DNA from 3 places in the Pseudomonas sp. SZ40 genome. Region 3 is predicted to be linked to each of the others. Evidence: riboswitches for the same ligand, from Rfam matches in the RefSeq annotation. Region 3 holds a riboswitch; each other region holds the start of a gene.

Region 1 (4,370 bases), on a different contig from region 3:
AAGCAACGCACACCCCCACGATCAGCATGAGCAACAGCCACAACGAGACGCCCCCCCAGACCAGATTCATCGCCCGCTCGATGTCTCGTGCCCGGGGCTGCGGGCCCTCGCCCAGCTCGGGCCGCTGGTGCACTTGGCCATGATAGACGGCAGCACCGCCGAGGCTGACACCCAGCGCACCGGCACCAGCGGCCATCACCGGTCCGGCATTGGGGCTGTCCCACTGCGGCGCCTGGCGCTGCCAGCAGCGCACTGCCGTGGTGGAGCGCCCGAGCAGCGCGTATGTCAGCGCGACCAGGCGCGCCGGCACGTAGTTGAGCAGGTCGTCGATCTTCGCGGCGGCCCAGCCGAAGCGCTCGAAACGTTCGTTGCGGTAGCCCCACATGGCATCCAGGGTATTGCTCAGGCGGTACAGCACCACACCCGGCGCGCCAGCCACGAGAAACCAGAACAGCGCGGCGAATACCGCGTCACTGCCGTTTTCCAGCACCGACTCAGTACCGGCACGGGCCACACCGGTGGCGTCCAGGTCATCGGTGCGGCGGCTGACCATATAGCCGACCCTTTGGCGGGCCAGGGCCAGATCGCCAAGGCGCAGGGCCTGAGCCACCGGCTGGGCATGCTGATCGAGGCTGCGCAAGCCGAGGGCCGCATACAGGGCGATGATCTGCACCAGCCAGCCGATCCAGGGCACCTGCACCAGCAGCACGGTTAGCAGCGTGAGCGGCAATACCGCGAGGCACCAGGCCGTCACGCCGTGGCTACGCCAGCCGCCTCCGGACGGGTTGAAGCGCTGCTCCAGACGATTGGCCAGCTTGCCGAAACCCACCAGCGGGTGCCAACGCCTCGGTTCACCAAGCGCGGCATCCAGCGCCACGCCCACGGCAGCACTGAGGATCAGGCTCATAAACACACTGCGCTATTCATGTGGCTCCCCGTCATGTGATGCCCAGCGATCCTGAAACAGCAATTCACTCAATGGTCGCACTTCGGCCCAGCCCTCCTGGGCCAGCATCGGTACCGGGTAGAACGCCTGCACCGGCCCCAGGCACAGCACCGCCACCGGCTTGCTGCCGGCTGGCATGCCCAGCAGCTCGGCCAGTGCGAGAGGATCGAACAGCGACACCCAGCCCATGCCCAGCCCCTCGGCCCTGGCGGCGAGCCAGAGATTCTGAATGGCGCAGGACAATGACGCCATATCCATTTCTGGCAGGGTGCGCCGGCCGAAGACATGAGCGTCACGGCCGTCCATCAGCGCCGCGACCAGCAACTCGGCGCACTCACGAACGCCCTCGACCTTGAGGCGCATGAACGCGTCGGAGCGTTCGCCCAATGCCTCGGCGGTCAGCCGGCGCTCGGCTTCGACCAACTGATAGATGTCTTCACGCAGTGCTGGTCGAGTGATGCGAATGAAGCGCCAGGGCTGCATCAGACCCACACTGGGCGCCTGGTGCGCAGCTTCGAGCAGCTTGGCGAGCAGTTCAGGCGCCACCTCGCCACCACTGAAATGACGCATATCGCGGCGCTCGGAAATGGCCCGGTAGACAGCGGCACGCTCCTCGGCGCTGAAGGCGTGGTCGCTCATGGCCTGAACAATGCCGCTGCGGCCGCAGGATCGGATGGCAGGTAAAAGTGGATATAGGACGCGGTGAGCCGGCCGAGACGAAACACCGCCTCGCTGACCGGCTTGTCATTGGGGCACTCGCCGCGAGCCAGCGGCTGCAGCTCGGATTCGAGCCGCGAATGATGATAGCTGTGACCGCGCAACAGCCCTTCGGGCAACGTGACCGCCTGCAGCGCGAGGGCGACCAGGCGCTTCTGCATCTGGGCATGGCCAGGCACCAAGCCGGCCAGCTCCGCCCGTTCGCCTGCCGCGTCGCTCAGTGTGTCGAGCAGGTAGAGCATGCCACCGCACTCGGCGAGAATCGGCTTGCCAGCTCGCTGATGGGCGGTGATGGCCTCGATCATCGAACGGTTGGTGGCCAGCGCCTGCAGATGCAGCTCCGGGTAGCCGCCGGGCAGATAAAGGCTGTCCACCTCGGGCAGGCTCTGATCTGCCAGCGGACTGAAGAACGTCAGGGCCGCGCCCATTCGCTCCAGCAGATCGAGATTGGCCTGATAGGTGAACGCGAAGGATGCGTCGCGGGCCACGCCGATGCGCACGCCCTCCAGCAGCGGCAATGGCGCTGCAATCGACGGCGCAGCGAAGGTCACTGGTGGCGGCAGGGTAACCGTTGCGGTCTGTGCCAGAGCATCGGCAGCGGTATCCAGACGCACATCGAGGTCGGCGAGCTCGGCGGCCTGCACCAGGCCCAGGTGGCGGCTCGGCAATTCGATCGCGGCGCTACGCGGCAAAGAGCCGTACCAGCGGATCGAGGCTGGCAGGCTGTCGCGGATCAGATCGTTATGGCGCCCGGGATTGACGCGATTGCCGAGCACACCGGAGAACGGCAGATCCGGCTGATAGCTGGCCAGGCCGACGGCCAGTGCCCCGAAGGTCTGCGCCATGGCGGAGCCATCGATCACCCCCAGCACCGGAACCCCGAAGCGGCGGGCCAGGTCGGCTGCGGATGGCGAGCCGTCGAACAGCCCCATCACACCTTCGATGAGGATCAGGTCCGCCTCGCCAGCGGCTTCCCACAGCAGGCGGCGGCTCTCGGCCTCGCCAACCATCCACAGATCCAGCTGATAAACCGGGTGGCCGCTGGCACGGGAGAGGATCATAGGATCGAGAAAGTCAGGCCCGCACTTGAACACCCGCACCCGCTTGCCCTGCCGGGTGTGCAGGCGTGCCAGGGCCGCAGTGACGGTGGTCTTGCCCTGCCCCGAGGCCGGCGCAGCGATCAACAGTGCCGGACAGTGGCGCGACGCGCGCTCACCCGCATCGGATACAGACGCTGTAACGCTCAAAACTCCACGCCTTTCTGTGCTTTCACGCCGGACTTGAAGGCATGCTTCACGAGCGTCATTTCGGTAACGGTATCCGCGGCCTCTAGCAGCGCCGGTGGCGCGCCACGGCCGGTAGCCACTACGTGCTGCAGCTCGGGGCGCGACTCGATGTCACGCAGCACCACATCCACGTCCAGGTAACCGTGCTTGAGGGCGATGTTCAGCTCGTCCAGTACCACCAGAGCGATCTGCGGGTCGTTCAGCAGTTGCCGGGCGACCTCCCAGGCCTGAACGGCCTTCTCGATGTCCCGCTGACGATCCTGGGTGTCCCAAGTGTAGCCCTCGCCCATCACGTGGTAGCTGACTTCATCGGGAAAGCGGCGGAAAAAGTGCTCCTCACCGGTGGCCATGCCGCCCTTGATGAACTGCACCACGCCGACCTTGAGACCATGCCCCAGCGCGCGGGCGACCATGCCAAAGGCCGAGCTGCTCTTGCCCTTGCCATTGCCGCTGTGCACCAGCAGCAGGCCGTACTCGTCCTGAGCCTGGGCGATCTTTTCGTCCATCAGGGCTTTCTTGCGCGCCATGCGGGCGTTGTGCCGCGCGTCGCGCTCTGCTGATTCTCGGCTTGGGGATGGGGTCATGGGATCTCCTTTGCGCGAGGCCGCGCGGCACACGCCAGTGAAACGGTCGGGCAGGAAACCGGGTTCAGGCCAGACGATGAAGGAATCACACAGGAGCAGGCAGGAGCTGACCGGGTCGGCCGCGCACCGGCCGCGCCCACCGCGCAAACCTGGAAAAGCGACAGGCCGGTCTCCGGGCTTGCGAGCACCGCACTCAGCAGAATGCGGACACCGACGCGACCTTCCCGTATCGACGATACAGTGGCGAGAAGCGTGGTTGGACTCGTTTACCGTTGCGGGGGCAGCGTCGGCCTTGCCTGCCTGTTGAAACAGCGGCGCACCGACTTCCCAGTTTCACCCCCGGCCGAAACCGGGGACACCTGAAGCAAGCCGCGAAGGGTAAGGATTGGCCGCCTCAGCGTCAATCGAAGACTCAGAATCCGCCTCCCTGGCAGGCGAGCCAGACCCACGCAGGGTCCCAGGGCGGTCTCAAAGGAGCATGGCCGAGCTGCAGCGGACGCTGGCCTGGCGCTCAGGGATGGCTGGCCAGCTCGACCGGAAACACCCGCTTCGCTTCGATATAGGTGCGCTGCCAATAGCTGTTGCCGAGACTGTCCAGACGCACGGTGCCGCCCGAAGAAGGTGCATGCACGAAGCGCCCTTCGCCGACGTAGATACCGGCATGACTGACCTGCCGGCCACCGTTGGTGGCGAAGAACACCAGATCGCCACTGCGCAGGGCGTCGCGGCCAACCACTGGGGCGCGCATGCTGATCAGCTCCCGGGTGGAGCGAGGCAACTGGATGCCTGCGGCATCACGGTACACATAGCCGATCAGCCCACTGCAGTCGAAACCAC
Region 2 (4,370 bases), on a different contig from region 3:
CAGGTACAGGTGCTTGCCCACGGGCGCCTGCGTGCCGGGTGTCCGTGCTCGAAATGCCGGGCGGCTCGGCTGGCGCAGCGCATCGACGTGGTAGCGGATGGCGTCCGCATCACGGCAGTTCACGCACAGGGCTATGGGCTGCAATTGGTGTTCGACGATGGCCACGACCGCGGCATCTACCCCTGGAGCTATTTGCGTGAACTGGGGGAGGTGGCAGGTTGAGTTGACCGGGCTTGTCGCATGGCCTGCTCGTCACGGCGTCAGCCGCGGAATGAGCGAAATCGCCCCGCGGCGACCAGAAAATGGCGTCGAACACCCATTTTCGCAGGCGCCCCGATGCTGTCGGACCGTGCCACGCGGCGAATGGTGGGTACGGCGCGGATGCAGAGAATGGCTACCATCGCATTCGCGCCGAGGGCGGCGCTCCTACCGGCATGGCTTCACCCCAACGATTTCGCAGGCGCCCCGATGCCGTCGGACCGTGCCGCGGCGAATGGTGGGTACGGCGCGGATGCAGAGAACGGCTAGCATCGCATTCGCGCCGAGGGCGGCGCTCCTACCGGAATGGCTTCACCCCAACGATTTTGCAGGCGCCTCGATACTGTAGGAGCCCGCTTGCGGGCGAATGGTTGTCGCGCCACAGACCTGGAGAGACGGCTGTGAACGCGCCGCGCCGAGAGGCTGATGCAGGCGCTTAGCCCTTGTTCTTGCGCTGCGGTTTGGGCCGGCCTTGCACGCACTTGAAGCGTGGTTCGGTCTTGCAGATCACGTAGATGCGACCCCGGCGCTTGACGATCTGGCAATCGCGGTGGCGCAGTTTGGCCTGTTTCAGCGAGGCGACGACTTTCATGAGCGGGCTCCTGCGAAACCGGCGAAGCGTTTGTTGAAGCCGGCCACCCGACCTTCGCTTGCCGTCTGGCGCTGCTGGCCGGTGTAGATCGGGTGCGACGCGCTGGAGATATCGAGCGTGACGTAGGGATAGGTGTTGCCGTCGCTGTGCTCGCGGGTCTTGTCGGTGCTGACGGTGGAACCGATCAGCCAATAGGTGTCGGCCGAGACATCGTGAAACAGCACGGGGCGGTAGTCGGGGTGGATACCAGGTTTCATGAGCACTCCAATAAATACGTTATAAGGTAACAATATCAAGTCTTGTTGATTTTGGTTCTCATTTCAAGCCCGAATCCGAATTTTTCCACCACGGTGTCGATCGGCTCCATGGATCTTTCGATCAGGAGCTGAAGCGAGCACTCAACTCGACTTGCTAAATTGTTATATTGTAACAATAATGGCCGCCAGCATTAGCCGCACAGGTGCTGCAACGGCTTCGGTATGTCGAGATGAATGCGCAGAAACTGCAGCGAAGCGCTGCAGGGCAGCGACCTAATCGTTTAAGATGCCGCCCGCCGGTTTCCGCGAGGAATTAATAGGGAATCCGTCGCCATTTCTAATGGCCAAACGGAACTGCCCCCGCAACTGTAGGTACCGAGCAGCGCTGCATTCGTGTCACTGGGGGCGACCCCGGGAAGGCCACAGCGCTGCCGCGACGTACCAGTCAGGAGACCTGCCGGCGTCGGTCCGATCAGCTGCAATCCAGCTGTGTTTGGACACTGCAATCGAACCAGCCGGCGGGGTGTCCGGGAGGGGGCATCCGTAATCACCTTCCTCATGGACAGGTGCGGCCATGGCCGCTTGGCGTGATGTGTTCTCCAGCCTGCGCACTGCCATTTATGCGTATCTGTTGATTGGGAGATCACCCGCATGACCGTGTCTCGTTTTGCCGTTCTGGCCGCCACCCTTGGCCTGTCTTCGATGGCGCTGGCCGCCACCCCGACTCGTTACCCCCTGACCCTCGAGAACTGCGGCCATGAGCTGAGCTTCGCCGCTGCGCCGAAGAGCGCCGTGACCATCGGTCAGGCCGGCACCGAAATTCTCTATTCCCTCGGGCTTGGCGACCGTCTGGTGGGTACCTCGCTGTGGTTCAGCAACGTGCTGCCCGAGTTCGAGGCGCAGAATGCCAAGGTCGAGCGCCTGGCCGATAACGACCCGAGCTTCGAGTCGGTGATCAACAAGCGCCCCGGGCTGGTGGCCGTGCAGTTCGAGTGGATGGTGGGCAAGCAGGGCGTGGTCGGCACCCGTGAGCAGTTTCACGCGCTGAAGATTCCGACCTACATCATGCCGTCCGACTGCGAGGGCAAGGACAATCTGGTAGGTGCCGACGGTACTCGCCTGCAGCCGTTCCAGATCGACAGCCTGTACAAGAGCATTCAGCAGCTGGCGCAGATATTCGACGTGCAGGCTGAGGGCGACAAGCTGGTCGGCAGCCTGCAGGAGCGACTCGGCAAGGCGGTTGCAAATGCCGAGCAGCGCCAGGCGAAGCAGATCTCCGCCGCGTTCTGGTTCTCCAGCGCCGACCTGGATCTCGACCCCTACATGGCCGGTCAGAAAGGCGTTGCCGATTACATGATGAAGTCGCTGGGGCTGCAAAACGTGGTCGAGTCCAGCGAAGAGTGGCCAACCGTCGGCTGGGAAACCCTGGCCAAGGCCAACCCGACCGTGCTGGTGCTTGCGCGCATGGATCGCCGCCGTTTCCCGGCTGACGACGTGGAGAAGAAACTCGAGTTCCTGCGTAATGATCCGGTCGCCAAGCACATGGATGCGGTGAAGAACGGCCGCATCGTGATTCTCGATGCCGACGGCATGCAGGCTTCGCTGCGCATGATCACCGGCATCGAAACCCTGGCCAAGGCCGTTGACGGGTTCGATCTGCAGAAATGATTGCCCGTGGCTCCCGCCTGTTCCTGCTGACCATCGTCTGCCTGCTGTTGCTGGCCGTGGCGGTGGTCGTCGGTGTGGCGCTGGGTGAAACCCGCATCCCGTTGTCGGTGGTCTTTCAGGTGCTGGCCAACAAACTGTTCGGGGCGGGCTTCGTGCTCGATCCGATCGACGAGGGAATCGTCTGGAACTACCGCCTGACCCGGGCCCTGGTGGCCGCCTGCTGCGGCGCCGGGTTGGCGGTTTCCGGTGTGGTGCTGCAGGCGCTGTTGCGCAATCCGCTGGCCGATCCCTATCTGCTGGGGATTTCCGCAGGTGCCTCCACTGGAGCGGTTTCGGTGGCGCTGCTGGGGCTCGGCGCAGGCATGCTGTCGCTGTCCATGGGCGCCTTCATCGGTGCGATCGCCGCCTTCAGCCTGGTCGCCTTGCTGGCAAGGGCTGCGGGCGGCGGTGCGCTGAATGGCACCGGGCAGATCATTCTTGCCGGTATCGCCGGCTCCCAACTGTTCAACGCGCTGACCTCGTTCCTGATCACCAAGTCGGCCAGCGCCGAGCAGGCCCGGGGCATCATGTTCTGGCTGCTCGGCAACCTCAGTGGTGTCAACTGGCACGATGTCGCCCTGGCCGTACCCGTGGCGCTGGCCGGGGTGCTGCTGGTGGCCTGGCATACCCGCGCGCTGGATGCCTTCACCTTCGGTGCCGAATCGGCTGCGTCGCTGGGCGTACCGGTGCGCCGGGTGCAGGCCACGTTGATCGCCTGCGCGGCGCTGGTCACGGCGGTGATGGTGTCGATCGTCGGCTCCATCGGCTTCGTCGGTCTGGTGATCCCTCACGCTGCACGGCTGCTGGTCGGCGTGCGGCATGGCCGGCTGGTGCCGGTCGCGGCCCTGACTGGCGCGGTGTTCCTGATCGCCGCCGACGTGCTGTCGCGTACGGTGATCAAGGGCCAGGTACTGCCCATCGGTGTGGTCACCGCGTTGATCGGTGCGCCGGCCTTCGCGGTGATTTTGGTACGCGGGAGGCGGGCGCGGTGAGTACGGTGCTGCAGTGCAGCGACCTGGGCTGGTCGGTGAAGGGTAGGGCGATCGTCGCCGGCGTCGATCTGCAACTGCATCAGGGCGAGACGCTCGGCCTGATCGGTCCCAATGGTTCGGGCAAGTCGACCTTGCTCAAGCTGCTGTCCGGCATCCGCACGCCGGGCAGCGGCCAGGTGCACCTGCAGGGCAAGCCGCTGGGTGGCCTGAGTCGCCGGGATGTCGCCCGCCAGTTGGCATTCGTCGAGCAACAGGCCGACACCGGTGACGCGGTGACGGTGCGCGATGCCGTCGAACTGGGCCGCACGCCCTGGCTGTCGGCCTTGCAGCCCTGGTCGGCGGAGGACGAACGGATCGTCGTTCAGGCACTGGCCGATGTGGACATGGCCGAAATGCCGGAGCGAGCCTGGAGCACCCTGTCGGGCGGTGAACGCCAGCGCGTGCACATCGCTCGGGCACTGGCGCAGAAACCGCAGATCCTGCTACTCGACGAACCCACCAACCATCTGGATATCCAGCACCAGCTGTCGATCCTCAATCTGGTACGAACGCTGCCGGTGACCA
Region 3 (4,370 bases):
GTCTTGCGGCCTTCAATGTGCAACTCGGTCTCGCTGTTCAGGCCCAGCAGCACATTGAGCGGCAACGAACCGCCATGGGCCTCCACCACCTTGACCGCTGGCGGCAGCTCTTCGCCGACTTCGGCGCGCACCGCTGCCAGGGTCTCGGCATCGAGCAGATCGGCCTTGTTGAGGATCACCAGATCGGCGCTCGCCAGTTGGTCGGCGAACAGTTCGTGCAGGGGCGACTCATGATCGAGGTTGGGGTCGAGCTTGCGCTGGGCATCGACCTGATCGGGGAAGGCAGCGAAGGTGCCGGCAGCCACCGCCGGGCTGTCGACCACGGTGATCACCGCATCGACGGTGCAGGCGTTGCGGATTTCCGGCCAGTTGAAGGCCTGGACCAGTGGCTTGGGCAGGGCCAGGCCGCTGGTTTCGATCAGGATATGGTCGAGGTCGCCGCGACGCTCCACCAGTTCGCGCATCACCGGGAAGAACTCTTCCTGCACGGTGCAGCACAGACAGCCGTTGGCCAGTTCGAAAACCCGACCGTTGGCTTCTTCCTCGGTGCAGCCGATGGTGCATTGCTTGAGGATCTCACCGTCGATACCCAGTTCGCCGAACTCGTTGACGATCACCGCAATGCGACGGCCCTCGGCGTTTTCAAGCATGTGCCGCAGCAAGGTGGTCTTACCAGCACCGAGGAAGCCGGTGACGATGGTGACGGGTAGTTTGGCGAGCGTTTTCATGATTGGCCCTGCGTCTGAATGAACGGCGAGCGGGCAATAGGATGGCAGGCGCCAGCCGAGGCTGGCGAAGGCATCACCGGATCACCCCGCCCGGTTGTCGAAAGCGTTATCGAGGCAGGTCTCCTGGCTCACAGGTCATGGCGCGTAGCCGGCCTTCCCGGTTTCCCAGTGGCGATTGGCGATGCGCTCGCTGCTTACAGTTGCGGGGGCAGCCACGGCTTGCCGTGTTCCCTCTTAGCTCCATACCTATCGATGGAGAACCTCGAAGAGCACAAGGCTACGCAGAGCCTGCGACACGGTCAATCGCTAGGGTCCGTGGACGTTTCAGCGCGGTCGTGCTGAAACGTCCACAGAGCCTGAATCTGCAACATATTGACGCACTTGCCGCTTCGTGGTGTTCTTGCGCGGTTGTTTCAGGTGTCTCACGCCGCCGTGCGTGAGGTGAAACGGGAAGCCGGTTAGAGTCCGGCGCTGCCCCCGCAACGGTAAGCGAATGTCAGGATCGTCGTGGCCACTGTGCGAAAGCATGGGAAGGCCGATCCTCATCACTGCCCAGTGATCATCGTGAGCCCGGAGACCGGCCTGAATCCTCTGTTTGGCAACCCGCGGTGGGCGGGCACGCGCCGATAACTGCCCGTTATGCGGGCGGGCTCGCTGCGTCCCTGCTGTGCCGTTCACCTCATAGTGAAGGTTCACGACCATGTCCAGCAGCGCCATCTCGCACTCCAGCGCACCTGCACTTCCCCTGTCACAGCGTATTCTGCTTGCCGTTGGCAGCTGCGCGCTGGGCGCCGTGCTGATCTTCTTCGCCGGCTTCTCCCACGTCGAAGCCTTGCACAATGCGGCCCACGATACCCGGCATAGCGCCGCGTTCCCGTGCCACTGAGGACGCCAGGATGATCAAGCGCATCGCCCAGACCGCAGGCTTCGCCGGCCTGCTCGCTGCCATCGTGCTGACCGTGCTGCAGAGCCTGTGGATAACCCCGCTGATCCTGCATGCCGAGACGTTCGAAGTCGCCGAGCCCGCGGCCAGCATCGAACACAACCACGACACCGCAAGCGCTGCTCACGATCATGGCGCCGCTGGCGCTCACAGCCATGACGGTGAAGCATGGGCACCGGAAGATGGCTGGCAACGGCTGTTATCCACAGGCTTGAGCAACCTGGTGGTAGGTGTGGGCTTCGCGCTGATGCTCGCCGGCCTGTTCACCCTGCGCGCCCCCGAGAGAACCTGGCAGGGCCTGCTCTGGGGCCTGGCCGGTTTCGCCACCTTCGTGCTGGCGCCCTCGAGCGGCTTGCCGCCGGAGCTGCCAGGTACCGCTGCGGCCGAATTGCTGCTGCGCCAGTACTGGTGGATCGGTACCGCAGCTTCGACCGCGGCCGGGCTGGCGCTGCTGGCATTTGGCAACAACTGGCTGCTGCGCATACTTGGCCTGGTGATTCTGGCGCTGCCCCATGTGATCGGCGCACCGCAGCCTGAGGTGCATGAAAGCCTGGCACCCGAAGCGCTGGAGCACGAATTCATCCTTGCCTCGCTGCTCACCAACGCTGCGTTCTGGGCTGCTCTGGGGCTGGCTGCCGCCTGGTTCCATGGCCGCACTCGACACGCAGAATGAACGAGCGCTCGACCCTCGTCGCCGGCCTGGGTTGCCGGCGCGGGTGTTCGCTGAGCGAGCTGCTGGCCTTGCTCGACGATACGCTGGCCGAGCATGGCTCGAGCACTGCCGAGCTGACGGCCCTGGCCAGCAGCGACCACAAGGCTGACGAGCCCGGGTTGCTGCAGTTGGCCGAGCATCTGGGCCTGCCCATCAGCTTCCTGCCCACCGATGCGCTGACGGGTTACCATGAGCGCCTGAGCCAGACCTCGGCCATCGCCCTGCATGTCACTGGCAGCCCGAGCGTTGCCGAAGCCAGCGCCCTGGCCTTGGTCGAGCGCTTGAGCAATCGCCCCGCTCGCCTGTGGATAACCAAGCGCAAGAGCGCTAACGCCACACTGGCCGTTGCCCGCAGCGATCCGTAGGGTGGATCGGGACGCGTAGTCCACGCTTTCTCGATCCGCCGGATGGCGATCCCCCGCCGAGTGACCGGATAAGCCGAACAACACGGTGGAGGAGAAAAGCCTCTTCCACCCTACACCCAGGATTCGCATGACCGTCTACTTCATCGGCGCCGGCCCCGGCGACCCCGAACTGATCACCGTGAAGGGCCAGCGCCTGATTCGCTCCTGCCCGGTAATTCTCTACGCCGGCTCCCTGGTGCCGGAAGCGCTGCTCGACGGCCATCAGGCCAGCCTGGTGGTGAACACCGCCGAATTGCATCTCGATGAAATCGTCGCCCTGCTGCAGGCGGCTCATGCACGCGGCGAGGACGTGGCACGGGTGCATTCGGGAGACCCATCTCTGTACGGCGCCATCGGTGAGCAGATTCGTCACCTGCGCGCCCTGAGCATTCCCTTCGAGATCATCCCCGGCGTCACGGCCACGGCAGCCTGCGCCGCACTGCTGGAAAGCGAGCTGACGCTGCCGGCGGTTTCCCAGACGGTGATCCTCACCCGCTATGCCAGCAAATCACCGATGCCCGAAGGCGAGCAGTTGCACGATCTGGCGCGGCACGGTGCGACCATGGCGATCCACCTGGGTGTTCAGCATCTGCCGAAGATCGTCGGCGACCTGTTGCCTCACTATGGGGCCAGTTGCCCGATCGCGGTGGTGCATCGCGCCAGCTGGCCGGATCAGGACTGGGTGCTCGGCACCCTCGCCGATATCGAGGCCAAGGTCAGCGCCAAGGGCTTTCGTCGCACCGCGCTGATTCTGGTCGGCAGGGTGCTGGGCGCCGACGACTTCGCCGACTCGGCGCTGTACAACGAGCGCCATCGCCACCTGTTCAGGGCAGGCGTTGCAGACGATACAGACTCTCGCTGACCTTGCCGCGATTGTCGGCGATGACGATCTGCGCGCCCTGGCGGGCGAGACGAGCGTTGAGATCGCTGGCGTACAGGCGCTGCAGGAAGCTCGGGTAATCAGGCTCGTTACGGGTGGCCGTTTGATCGATCAGCCAGGCATGCAGCGCGGGCAGACGGAAACTCCAGCAGCCCTCACGGCAGTCGAAGCCGGCCCCGCGCAGTTGCCCGATCAGCGCCTGATCGCCACTCAGCACGCCGTCGCAACAGCGGTACAACGCATCCACCCAGTCGCTCATGTCAGGTGACGACCACCGGCAGCTCGATACGGAAGCAGGCGCCACCCTCCTGATTGCTCACGCTGAGCTTGCCACCCATCTGGTTGACCAGCCCGTAGCTGACCGACAGCCCCAGCCCGGTGCCCTTGCCCACTGGCTTGGTGGTGAAGAACGGATCGAAGACCCGATCCAGCAGCAGTGGGTCGATACCGCCCGCATTGTCCTGAACCTGCACGACCACCTTGTCCTCGCTGAGCTCGCTGCGCAGGAGGATGCGCGGCTCCAGTTCGGGCTCCTTTTCCCGTGCGCTGAGCAGCGCATCCTTGGCGTTGACCAGCAGGTTGATGATGACCTGCTCGAGCTGGTCGGCATGACCACGCACTTGTGGAGAACCGCAGAGGTCGAGGGTCAGGTCGATATCGCGGGCGATTTCGCCTTCGCGAATCAGCGTCAGGGCGCCCTCGA

The links. Region 3 has a riboswitch for cobalamin ahead of ACT9T4_RS07675 (CbtB domain-containing protein). Riboswitches for the same ligand answer to the same signal wherever they lie in the genome.
Region 1: it holds a riboswitch for cobalamin, as region 3 does, so the genes downstream of both, cobO (cob(I)yrinic acid a,c-diamide adenosyltransferase) here and ACT9T4_RS07675 (CbtB domain-containing protein) in region 3, are expected to answer to the same signal.
Region 2: it holds a riboswitch for cobalamin, as region 3 does, so the genes downstream of both, ACT9T4_RS03895 (ABC transporter substrate-binding protein) here and ACT9T4_RS07675 (CbtB domain-containing protein) in region 3, are expected to answer to the same signal.

Annotation. Positions count from the first base shown of each region.
Region 1 is NZ_JBQWIF010000030.1:39,332-43,701, forward strand. Features, by position in the region: gene cbiB (adenosylcobinamide-phosphate synthase CbiB) at 1-907, opposite strand, end outside; gene cobD (threonine-phosphate decarboxylase CobD) at 1-6, opposite strand, end outside; gene bluB (5,6-dimethylbenzimidazole synthase) at 920-1,585, opposite strand; gene ACT9T4_RS20310 (cobyrinic acid a,c-diamide synthase CobB) at 1,582-2,910, opposite strand; gene cobO (cob(I)yrinic acid a,c-diamide adenosyltransferase) at 2,907-3,533, opposite strand; cobalamin riboswitch at 3,680-3,911, opposite strand; gene ACT9T4_RS20320 (C40 family peptidase) at 4,045-4,370, opposite strand, start outside.
Region 2 is NZ_JBQWIF010000003.1:21,550-25,919, forward strand. Features, by position in the region: gene ACT9T4_RS03880 (DUF971 domain-containing protein) at 1-222, shown strand, start outside; gene ykgO (type B 50S ribosomal protein L36) at 695-850, opposite strand; gene ACT9T4_RS03890 (type B 50S ribosomal protein L31) at 847-1,107, opposite strand; cobalamin riboswitch at 1,388-1,583, shown strand; gene ACT9T4_RS03895 (ABC transporter substrate-binding protein) at 1,759-2,775, shown strand; gene ACT9T4_RS03900 (FecCD family ABC transporter permease) at 2,772-3,806, shown strand; gene ACT9T4_RS03905 (ABC transporter ATP-binding protein) at 3,803-4,370, shown strand, end outside.
Region 3 is NZ_JBQWIF010000006.1:134,233-138,602, forward strand. Features, by position in the region: gene cobW (cobalamin biosynthesis protein CobW) at 1-728, opposite strand, end outside; cobalamin riboswitch at 825-1,008, opposite strand; cobalamin riboswitch at 1,127-1,328, shown strand; gene ACT9T4_RS07675 (CbtB domain-containing protein) at 1,429-1,614, shown strand; gene ACT9T4_RS07680 (CbtA family protein) at 1,625-2,344, shown strand; gene ACT9T4_RS07685 (cobalamin biosynthesis protein) at 2,341-2,748, shown strand; gene cobM (precorrin-4 C(11)-methyltransferase) at 2,876-3,649, shown strand; gene ACT9T4_RS07695 (hypothetical protein) at 3,612-3,926, opposite strand; gene ACT9T4_RS07700 (PAS domain-containing sensor histidine kinase) at 3,928-4,370, opposite strand, start outside.